Leisingera sp. NJS204: one gene and its partner. The main gene of each other region encodes a partner of the protein of the gene in region 2 in a complex. Links are inferred from orthologs where the notes say so. Each region holds a gene or a part of one and is shown on either strand. Other genes may lie near its edges.

Region 1 (3,807 bases), 2.3 Mb from region 2 along the record:
AATGCGATCCAGGCCCGGTGCCGCGCCCGCTCCAGCGGATCGGCGGGATGCAGGCTGCCGGGCGTGGCTTCATCCAGGTATTCGGCAATCACCTGGCTTTCAAACAACACCCGCCCGCCGGTTTCCAGCACCGGCACCCGGCCCAGCGGCGACAGCGATCGGAACCATTCGGGCTTGTCCGCCAGATCGATATAGGTGCGCCGGTGCGGGATGGCTTTTTCACGCAGCACAATCACTGCGCGTTGCACATAGGGGCACAGATGGTGGCTGATCAGATGCAAGTCAGTCATGGGATCCTCACTTAAATGCAATTGCATGCACATCAGATGGGTGGTCCGCTCTTGCATATCAATGCACATGCATTTAAATTTCCCGTATGGAAACACCTGACCCGTTCCGCATCTGGCTGCCGCTGGCCCGCGCCCATAAATCCATCCTCGCCACAGTGGAGGCCGCATTGAAACAGGCGGGCCTGCCGGGCCTGGACTGGTACGATCTGCTGTGGGAGCTTGAGTGCGCCGGCGGCACCGGTCTGCGCCCTTTTGAGCTGCAGGAAAAACTGCTGCTGCCGCAATACGGCGTCTCGCGCCTGGCGGAGCGGCTGGCCAAGGCGGGCCTGCTGGAACGCCAGACCTGCAACGGCGACGGGCGCGGCCAGACACTGGTGATCACGCCGGACGGCGCCGCCATGCGCGCCCGCATCTGGGCGGTTTACGCCGATGCCATGCAGCAGGCCGTCGGCAGCCGTTTCAGCCCGGGCGAAGCACGGCGGCTGGCGGAACTGCTTGGCAAATTCCATCGTCCTGCGCGCAGCTGACAAAAACAGGCTGCATTCCGGCGAAACCCCGCCCTGCCCCCTTGCACCGGAACAAAAACAGACCAAAATCAGCGCCAGCCGCCAACGGAGTCGCCTGATGCCCTATGCCCATTCCGATAAGACCATGCCGATGATGACCCAGCGCGCGCCGCAGCAGCGGCCCAAGCTGGAAGGCGGCAAGCGGTTTGTGATGCATACCCCGTTTCAGCCCGCCGGCGACCAGCCCACTGCGATCCGCGAACTGTCCGAGGGCGTGCTGGACGGCGAGCGCAACCAGGTGCTGCTGGGCGCCACCGGCACCGGCAAGACCTTCACCATGGCCAAGGTGATCGAGGAGACCCAGCGTCCCGCCATCATCCTCGCCCCGAACAAAACCCTCGCCGCGCAATTGTATGGCGAATTCAAGGGCTTTTTCCCGGAAAACTCGGTCGAATACTTCGTCTCCTTCTATGACTACTACCAGCCCGAAGCCTATGTTCCCCGCTCGGATACCTACATCGAGAAGGAAAGCCAGATTAACGAGCAGATCGACCGGATGCGCCACTCCGCCACCCGCGCCCTGTTGGAACGCGATGACGTGATCATCATCGCGTCTGTCTCCTGCATCTACGGCATCGGCTCGGTTGAGACCTACTCGGCGATGACCCAGGACCTGAAAGCGGGCGAAATCTACGACCAGCGCCAGATCATGGCCGATCTGGTCGCCCAGCAGTACAAGCGCAACGACCAGGCCTTCCAGCGCGGCTCATTCCGGGTGCGCGGCGACACGCTGGAAATCTTCCCGGCCCACCTCGAAGACCGCGCCTGGAAGCTCTCTTTCTTCGGCGAGGAGCTGGAAGCGATCACCGAATTCGACCCGCTGACCGGCGAAAAGACCGGCAGCTTCGACCAGATCCGCATCTATGCGAACTCCCACTACGTGACGCCGAAACCGACGCTGAACCAGGCCGTGATCTCGATCAAGAATGAGCTGAAGATGCGGCTGGAAAACCTGCTCGGCGAGGGCAAGCTGCTGGAGGCCCAGCGGCTGGAACAGCGCTGCAACTTTGATATCGAAATGCTCGAGGCGACAGGCCACTGCAACGGGATCGAGAACTACTCCCGCTATCTGACCGGCCGCGCACCGGGTGAGCCGCCCCCCACCCTATTTGAATTCATCCCCGACAACGCCATCGTCTTTGCCGACGAAAGCCATGTCTCGGTGCCGCAGATCGGCGGCATGTACAAGGGCGACCACCGGCGCAAGATGACATTGGCCGAACACGGCTTCCGCCTGCCGTCGTGCATGGACAACCGCCCGCTGAAGTTTGAGGAATGGGACGCCATGCGCCCGCAATCGGTGTTTGTCTCTGCCACCCCGTCGAAATGGGAGCTGGAACAGTCCAGCGGTGTCTTTGCCGAACAGGTGATCCGCCCCACCGGCCTGCTGGATCCGCAGGTTGAAATCCGCCCCGTCGACATGCAGGTGGACGATCTGCTGGACGAGGTGCGCCGCGTCACTGCTGACGGGTTCCGCACGCTTGTGACCACGCTGACCAAACGCATGGCCGAGGATCTGACCGAATACCTGCACGAACAGGGGATCAAGGTCCGCTACATGCATTCCGACATCGACACGCTGGAACGCATTGAAATCCTGCGTGATTTGCGCCTTGGCGCCTTTGACGTGCTGATCGGCATCAACCTGCTGCGCGAGGGGCTTGATATTCCCGAATGCGGGCTGGTCGCCATTCTGGACGCCGACAAGGAGGGCTTTCTGCGGTCTGAAACCTCGCTGATCCAGACCATCGGCCGCGCCGCCCGCAACGCCGACGGCCGCGTCATCATGTACGCCGACCGCATCACCGGCTCGATGGAGCGCGCCCTGGGCGAAACCGACCGCCGCCGCGACAAGCAGATCGCCTATAACACCGAGCACGGTATCACGCCTGAGACCGTCAAGAAAAACGTCGAGGACGTGCTGGCCGGGCTTTATGCCGGCGACACCGACATGAGCCGCGTCACCGCCCAGATCGACAAGCCGATGCACGGCGCCAATCTGGAGGCGCATCTGAACGGCTTGCGCGACCAGATGCGCAAGGCCGCCGAGAACCTGGAGTTCGAAGAAGCCGCCCGCCTGCGCGACGAAGTGAAACGGCTGGAGGCAGTGGATCTGGCGATCTCCGACGACCCGCTGGCCCGGCAATCGGCGGTGGAGGCGGCATCCGAAGCGGCGGTCAAGTCGCGTGGGCGTTCAACCGCGGGCAAGGCTGGGACAAGGGCGTACCGGGGGAAATCGCAGAAGAAATTTTCGTGACACTAAGTTAATCGACCAAGGAGATTTGAGCTCAATGAAAAACGATTATTCCCGAAGCATTGCAATGCTTTGTCCAACTTGCGGGTCCGACGAATTCTCTTTTGACAATGACCTAACCGAAACTGAGCGTACGTATGAATGCACGTCCTGCGGGATGGAGTTTACGCACGAAGATATCATGGATCAAAATCAAGACACGATTTCGCGTGCCGTCGAGGGCATGAAGAAAGAAATAGTTGCGGACATTCGAACGGACTTTAGGAAAATTTTCAAATAGGTAAACCCATGGAAATTTCCGAATTTGTTGCAGGTTTAGCTTTCCTTATATCGCTACTTGCATACATTGAAACGAAAAGAGCCAACAGGTCTCAAAGTCGGCTTACTGACAGAGAGGTCGAACTCGTTCGCATTCAAATACAAACTGCACAAAATGAAGCAAAAAGGGAAAAAACCGCAGCAGTGTCTGCGCGTCTGAACAAAGTTGATAAATCCTCCTGGAAGCTGCGCGTCTTCAATACTGGCCCTGCCCCTGCTTTAAACGTCCGACTTGTACTGGATGAGCAAAACAGCATCATTCAGGAAAATTCAGCCAGCCGGAAATTTCCGATGTCCAAATTGGAGAAGGGGCAAAGTGTTGAATTAGCCGCATTTGTTCACATGCAATCTAACCCAAAAGAGTGGCTTAGAATTCGCT
Region 2 (3,902 bases):
ACAGCTCATCCAAGGAGCGGCTGGACTGCAGCCATTCATTCAGCTCCCCCAGCAGCTGAACTTCGCGCGCCAGCCGCAGCTGTTCATCCAGAATGCCGCGCTCGGTCTCATTGCGCTGGCGCAGCTGATTCATGCTGAACCGGTTGGTTTTGAACACCACATAGACCGCAATGGTCATAGCCAGTAGTGCAATTGAGGTCAGCACGATCAGCGACAGCTGGGCGCGGCGGATGAAGGTCTGCCGCAGGTCGGTGATGTCGGTGTAAAAGTCGATGGCCCCGTCGAAATGCCCGTTATGCATCAAAGGCACATAGACCTGTGCAACTTCCCGTGTGATACTGCTGTCGTATCCGTTGCTTTGCAAAGGGAAGCCGTCCACCTCATACGCCGGCAGTGCGTTGTGCATGTAGTAAGACTCGCCGCGTGCAACCTGTGTGGAAAAAAACGCATTGGTTTCATATTCCCCGATCTCGTCGCTGCGCGAGGACCAGAAAATCTCACCTGCGGCTGTCAGCAGGCGGTAGCGGAAAACATCCGTCTCCTGTGGCAGCAGTGACAGCATGTGGGCATCATGAGGCTGGACGCTGCCCTCTTCAAAGGAGTCCTCGACATCGGCCAGGTGCAGGATAACCCGCTGCTGCCAATGCTGGGCTTGCTTGCGAATGTCGTCCTCCAGCATCCGGTCCACAATTGGAGCCGGTACTGCGAAAACGGCCCAGATAGACGCAGCCGTGGCCACGATCAGGACAAGGATCAGCGACATGCTGCGGATCTTTTCCGCAAGGCTGGATCTCAAATTATTTTTCATATTCCGGTGCCAAAAGTAGTTAGTATTAATGCGGTTGTGCGCTCCTGCGAGTGTAGGCGGGATTGATTGCGGTACCGTTAACCTGACATAAGCGTTAAGGAATTTTTCTGTGGCAGCATCCTTGGGCGGGGCTTGAAACGGGTCTGGCCGGGACCGACATTGACCCGTGAACAGACTGTGAACGTCCTCTTTCCGCCGCGCTTGAATCAGGCTAGGATCACCCGCATGAGCAGCTTTGACGAAATGGACGCCTTTGAAGGCGCATCATTGTCGGCCCGCGCCATGGGTGCGCGGCCGATGCCTTATCTGGACAGCCTTAACCCGGCGCAGCGCGAAGCGGTGGAGTGCCTGGATGGTCCCGTGCTGATGCTGGCGGGGGCCGGCACCGGCAAGACCAAGGCGCTGACGACGCGGATTGTGCATCTGCTCAGCACCGGCCGGGTGCGCCCGAACGAGATCCTGTCGGTCACCTTCACCAACAAGGCCGCCCGCGAGATGAAGGAACGCGTGGGCGGTATGCTGGGGCAGGCGGTCGAAGGCATGCCGTGGCTTGGCACCTTCCATTCGGTCTGCGTGAAACTGCTGCGCCGCCATGCCGAACTGGCGGGCCTGAAATCGAATTTCACCATTCTCGATACCGATGACCAGATCCGGCTGCTGAAACAGCTGATCAAGGCGGAAGGCATCGACGACAAGCGCTGGCCCGCGCGGATGCTGGCAAATATCATTGACGACTGGAAAAACCGGGCGCTGACACCGGACAAGGTTCCGGCCGGCGACGCCAGCGCCTACAACAACCGGGGCACGGAATTTTATGCCCAATACCAGACCCGCCTGCGCGAGCTGAACGCCGTCGATTTCGGCGACCTGCTGCTGCACATGGTGACGATCTTCCAGAACCACCCGGACGTGCTGGAGCAATACCAGCGCTGGTTCCGCTACATCATGGTGGATGAATATCAGGATACCAACGTGGCGCAGTACCTGTGGCTGCGGCTGCTGGCGGGCAAGCACAAGAACGTCTGCTGCGTTGGCGACGACGACCAGTCGATCTATGGCTGGCGCGGCGCCGAGGTCGGCAACATCCTACGGTTTGAAAAGGATTTTCCTGGTGCCATGGTGGTGCGGCTGGAACAGAACTACCGCTCCACCGGGCATATCCTCGCTGCCGCCTCAAACGTGATCCGCGGCAATCAGGGCCGCCTGGGCAAGGAACTGTGGACGGCTGCCGGCGACGGCGAAAAACTCCGCTTGATCGGCCATTGGGACGGCGAAGAAGAAGCCCGCTGGATCGGTGAAGAGATCGAGGCGCAGCAGCGCGGCACCCGCGGCCAGGCTCCGATTGGTCTGAACAGCATGGCTATTCTCGTGCGCGCCTCGCACCAAATGCGCGCGTTTGAGGACCGGTTTCTGACCATCGGCCTGCCATACCGTGTGATCGGCGGCCCGCGTTTCTATGAGCGGCTCGAAATCCGCGATGCGATGGGATATTTCCGCGTTGTGGTCTCCCCCGACGACGATCTGGCGTTTGAACGCATCGTCAACACGCCGAAACGCGGCCTTGGCGACAAGGCGCAGCAGACCATCCAGGGCCTCGCCCGTGAAAACGGTGTGTCCTTGGTCGAAGGGGCGCGGCTGGCGGTTGAGGGCGGGTATATCAAGGGCAAGGGCGGCGGCGCGCTGCGCCAGCTGGTCGAGGGCATTGCCCGCTGGGGCCGCATGGCCGGCGACGCCGACATCACCCATATGGAACTGGCCGAAATCATCCTGGATGAGAGCGGCTACACAACCATGTGGCAGAACGACAAAAACCCGGATTCACCCGGCCGTCTGGAAAACCTCAAGGAACTGGTGAAGGCGCTGGAAAACTTCGAGAACCTGCAGGGCTTCCTCGAACACGTCAGCCTGGTGATGGACAATGACAAGCAGGACGCCGACGAGAAGGTCTCGATCATGACCCTGCACGCCGCCAAGGGCCTGGAATTCCCCGCCGTGTTCCTGCCGGGCTGGGAGGACGGATTGTTCCCCTCGCAGCGCTCAATGGATGAAAGCGGCCAGAAGGGGCTCGAGGAAGAACGCAGGCTGGCCTATGTGGGCATCACACGGGCCGAGCAGATCTGCACCATCTCTTTTGCCGGCAACCGCCGGGTGTTCGGCCAATGGCAATCACAGCTGCCCTCGCGTTTCATCGACGAGCTGCCGGAGGAACACGTCGAAGTACTGACTCCGCCGGGCCTATACGGCGGCGGTTATGGTGCTGCGGCACCGGGTGGTACTATGGGCAGTACTATGGGCGGCGGGCAGGTCCGCGCCACCATCGAAGAGAAAATGGCACAGGCCGATGGCTACAACTCACCTGGCTGGAAGCGGATGCAGGCCCGCGCAGGCGAGCGCGGGATGTCGCAGCCCAAGGAGAACAAGCATCAGGTGATCGACCTCACTGCCACGTCCAGCTTCACCCTGGGCGAACGCGTGTTCCACCAGAAATTCGGTTATGGCGCGATCACCGGTATCGAGGGCGACAAGCTGGAAGTGGACTTTGAGAAGGCAGGCATCAAGAAAGTGGTCGCCCGTTTCATCTCGGCCACCGACGACGTGCCTTTCTGATTAACCCCTTAACGCCGGATTGACCGGCGGATCGGATCGCGCAGCGATCCGATCCGGGCGCAGGCGCGGCGGGCAGCTTTGCTGCCCGCCGCGCCTGCGCCGCCCCTTCCTTCCCGGTTTACGCAAAACGGACAGGCAAAGGCCTGGCTGCAAATGCTTGCGGCCTGCGGGTGGGGTGTCCGGGTGTTCAGAACGCAAAAACGGCGGTGCCCAGGGAGGAGGAGGGGCACCGCCGTTCTGTCAAACACCGGAATTCAGGGAGGAGGAGATCCCGGTGATCCAAGCCCGGCTGTTAACCGGTATAAGGTGCGGCGGCATCAGGGAGGAGGAGGATGCCACCGCCAAAGCCAGGCCCTTCAAGGGAGGAGGAGAAAAGGCCTGATCTCTATTAGTTGTTCTCGTAAGCGGCCTGATAGGCGACGCGCTGGATCTCAGACCGGTTCAGGCCCAGATCCGCCAGATCGCGTGCTGTCAGCGCCGACAGTTC

What was found. Proteins that work in one complex are often made in the same cells at the same time.
Region 1: the proteins of ETW24_RS13255 (region 2) and uvrB are in contact, whole or in part, in a crystal structure (PDB 7EGT), measured with the Thermus thermophilus proteins. The link is inferred for Leisingera sp. NJS204 from one-to-one orthologs. Residues at the interface, in WP_096412145.1 of Thermus thermophilus: His654, Arg656, Phe657, Gln666, Asp668, Glu669, Lys680, Arg681, Leu682, Ser683, Lys685, Tyr686, Ala687; in WP_096411307.1 of Thermus thermophilus: Glu23, Leu25, Arg26, Asp27, Gly28, Glu29, Arg30, Phe31, Arg55, Glu326, Asp327, Phe328, Glu379, Ser382, Gln383, His398, Gly400, Arg401.

The regions. Positions count from the first base shown.
Region 1 is NZ_CP035417.1:437,766-441,572, reverse strand. The notes cover bases 596-3,513. They hold uvrB (excinuclease ABC subunit UvrB), read left to right. Parts: upstream 596-914; coding sequence 915-3,113; downstream 3,114-3,513. Other genes in these bases: ETW24_RS02230 (hypothetical protein), read left to right, coding at 3,399-3,513; ETW24_RS25305 (ECs_2282 family putative zinc-binding protein), read left to right, coding at 3,148-3,390; ETW24_RS02240 (MarR family winged helix-turn-helix transcriptional regulator), read left to right, coding at 596-817. Outside these bases: ETW24_RS02245 (glutathione S-transferase family protein), read right to left, coding at 1-290; more of ETW24_RS02240, read left to right, coding at 377-595; more of ETW24_RS02230, read left to right, coding at 3,514-3,807. UniProt on the Escherichia coli protein: The UvrABC repair system catalyzes the recognition and processing of DNA lesions. A damage recognition complex composed of 2 UvrA and 2 UvrB subunits scans DNA for abnormalities.
Region 2 is NZ_CP035417.1:2,699,104-2,703,005, reverse strand. Bases 712-3,724 are described here. They hold ETW24_RS13255 (ATP-dependent helicase), read left to right. Parts: upstream 712-1,033; coding sequence 1,034-3,415; downstream 3,416-3,724. Other genes in these bases: ETW24_RS13260 (sensor domain-containing diguanylate cyclase), read right to left, coding at 712-808. Also shown: more of ETW24_RS13260, read right to left, coding at 1-711; ETW24_RS13250 (DUF1127 domain-containing protein), read right to left, coding at 3,804-3,902. UniProt on the Escherichia coli protein: A helicase with DNA-dependent ATPase activity. Unwinds DNA duplexes with 3'-5' polarity. Translocates on single-stranded DNA with 3'-5' polarity. Initiates unwinding more efficiently from a nicked substrate than double-stranded DNA.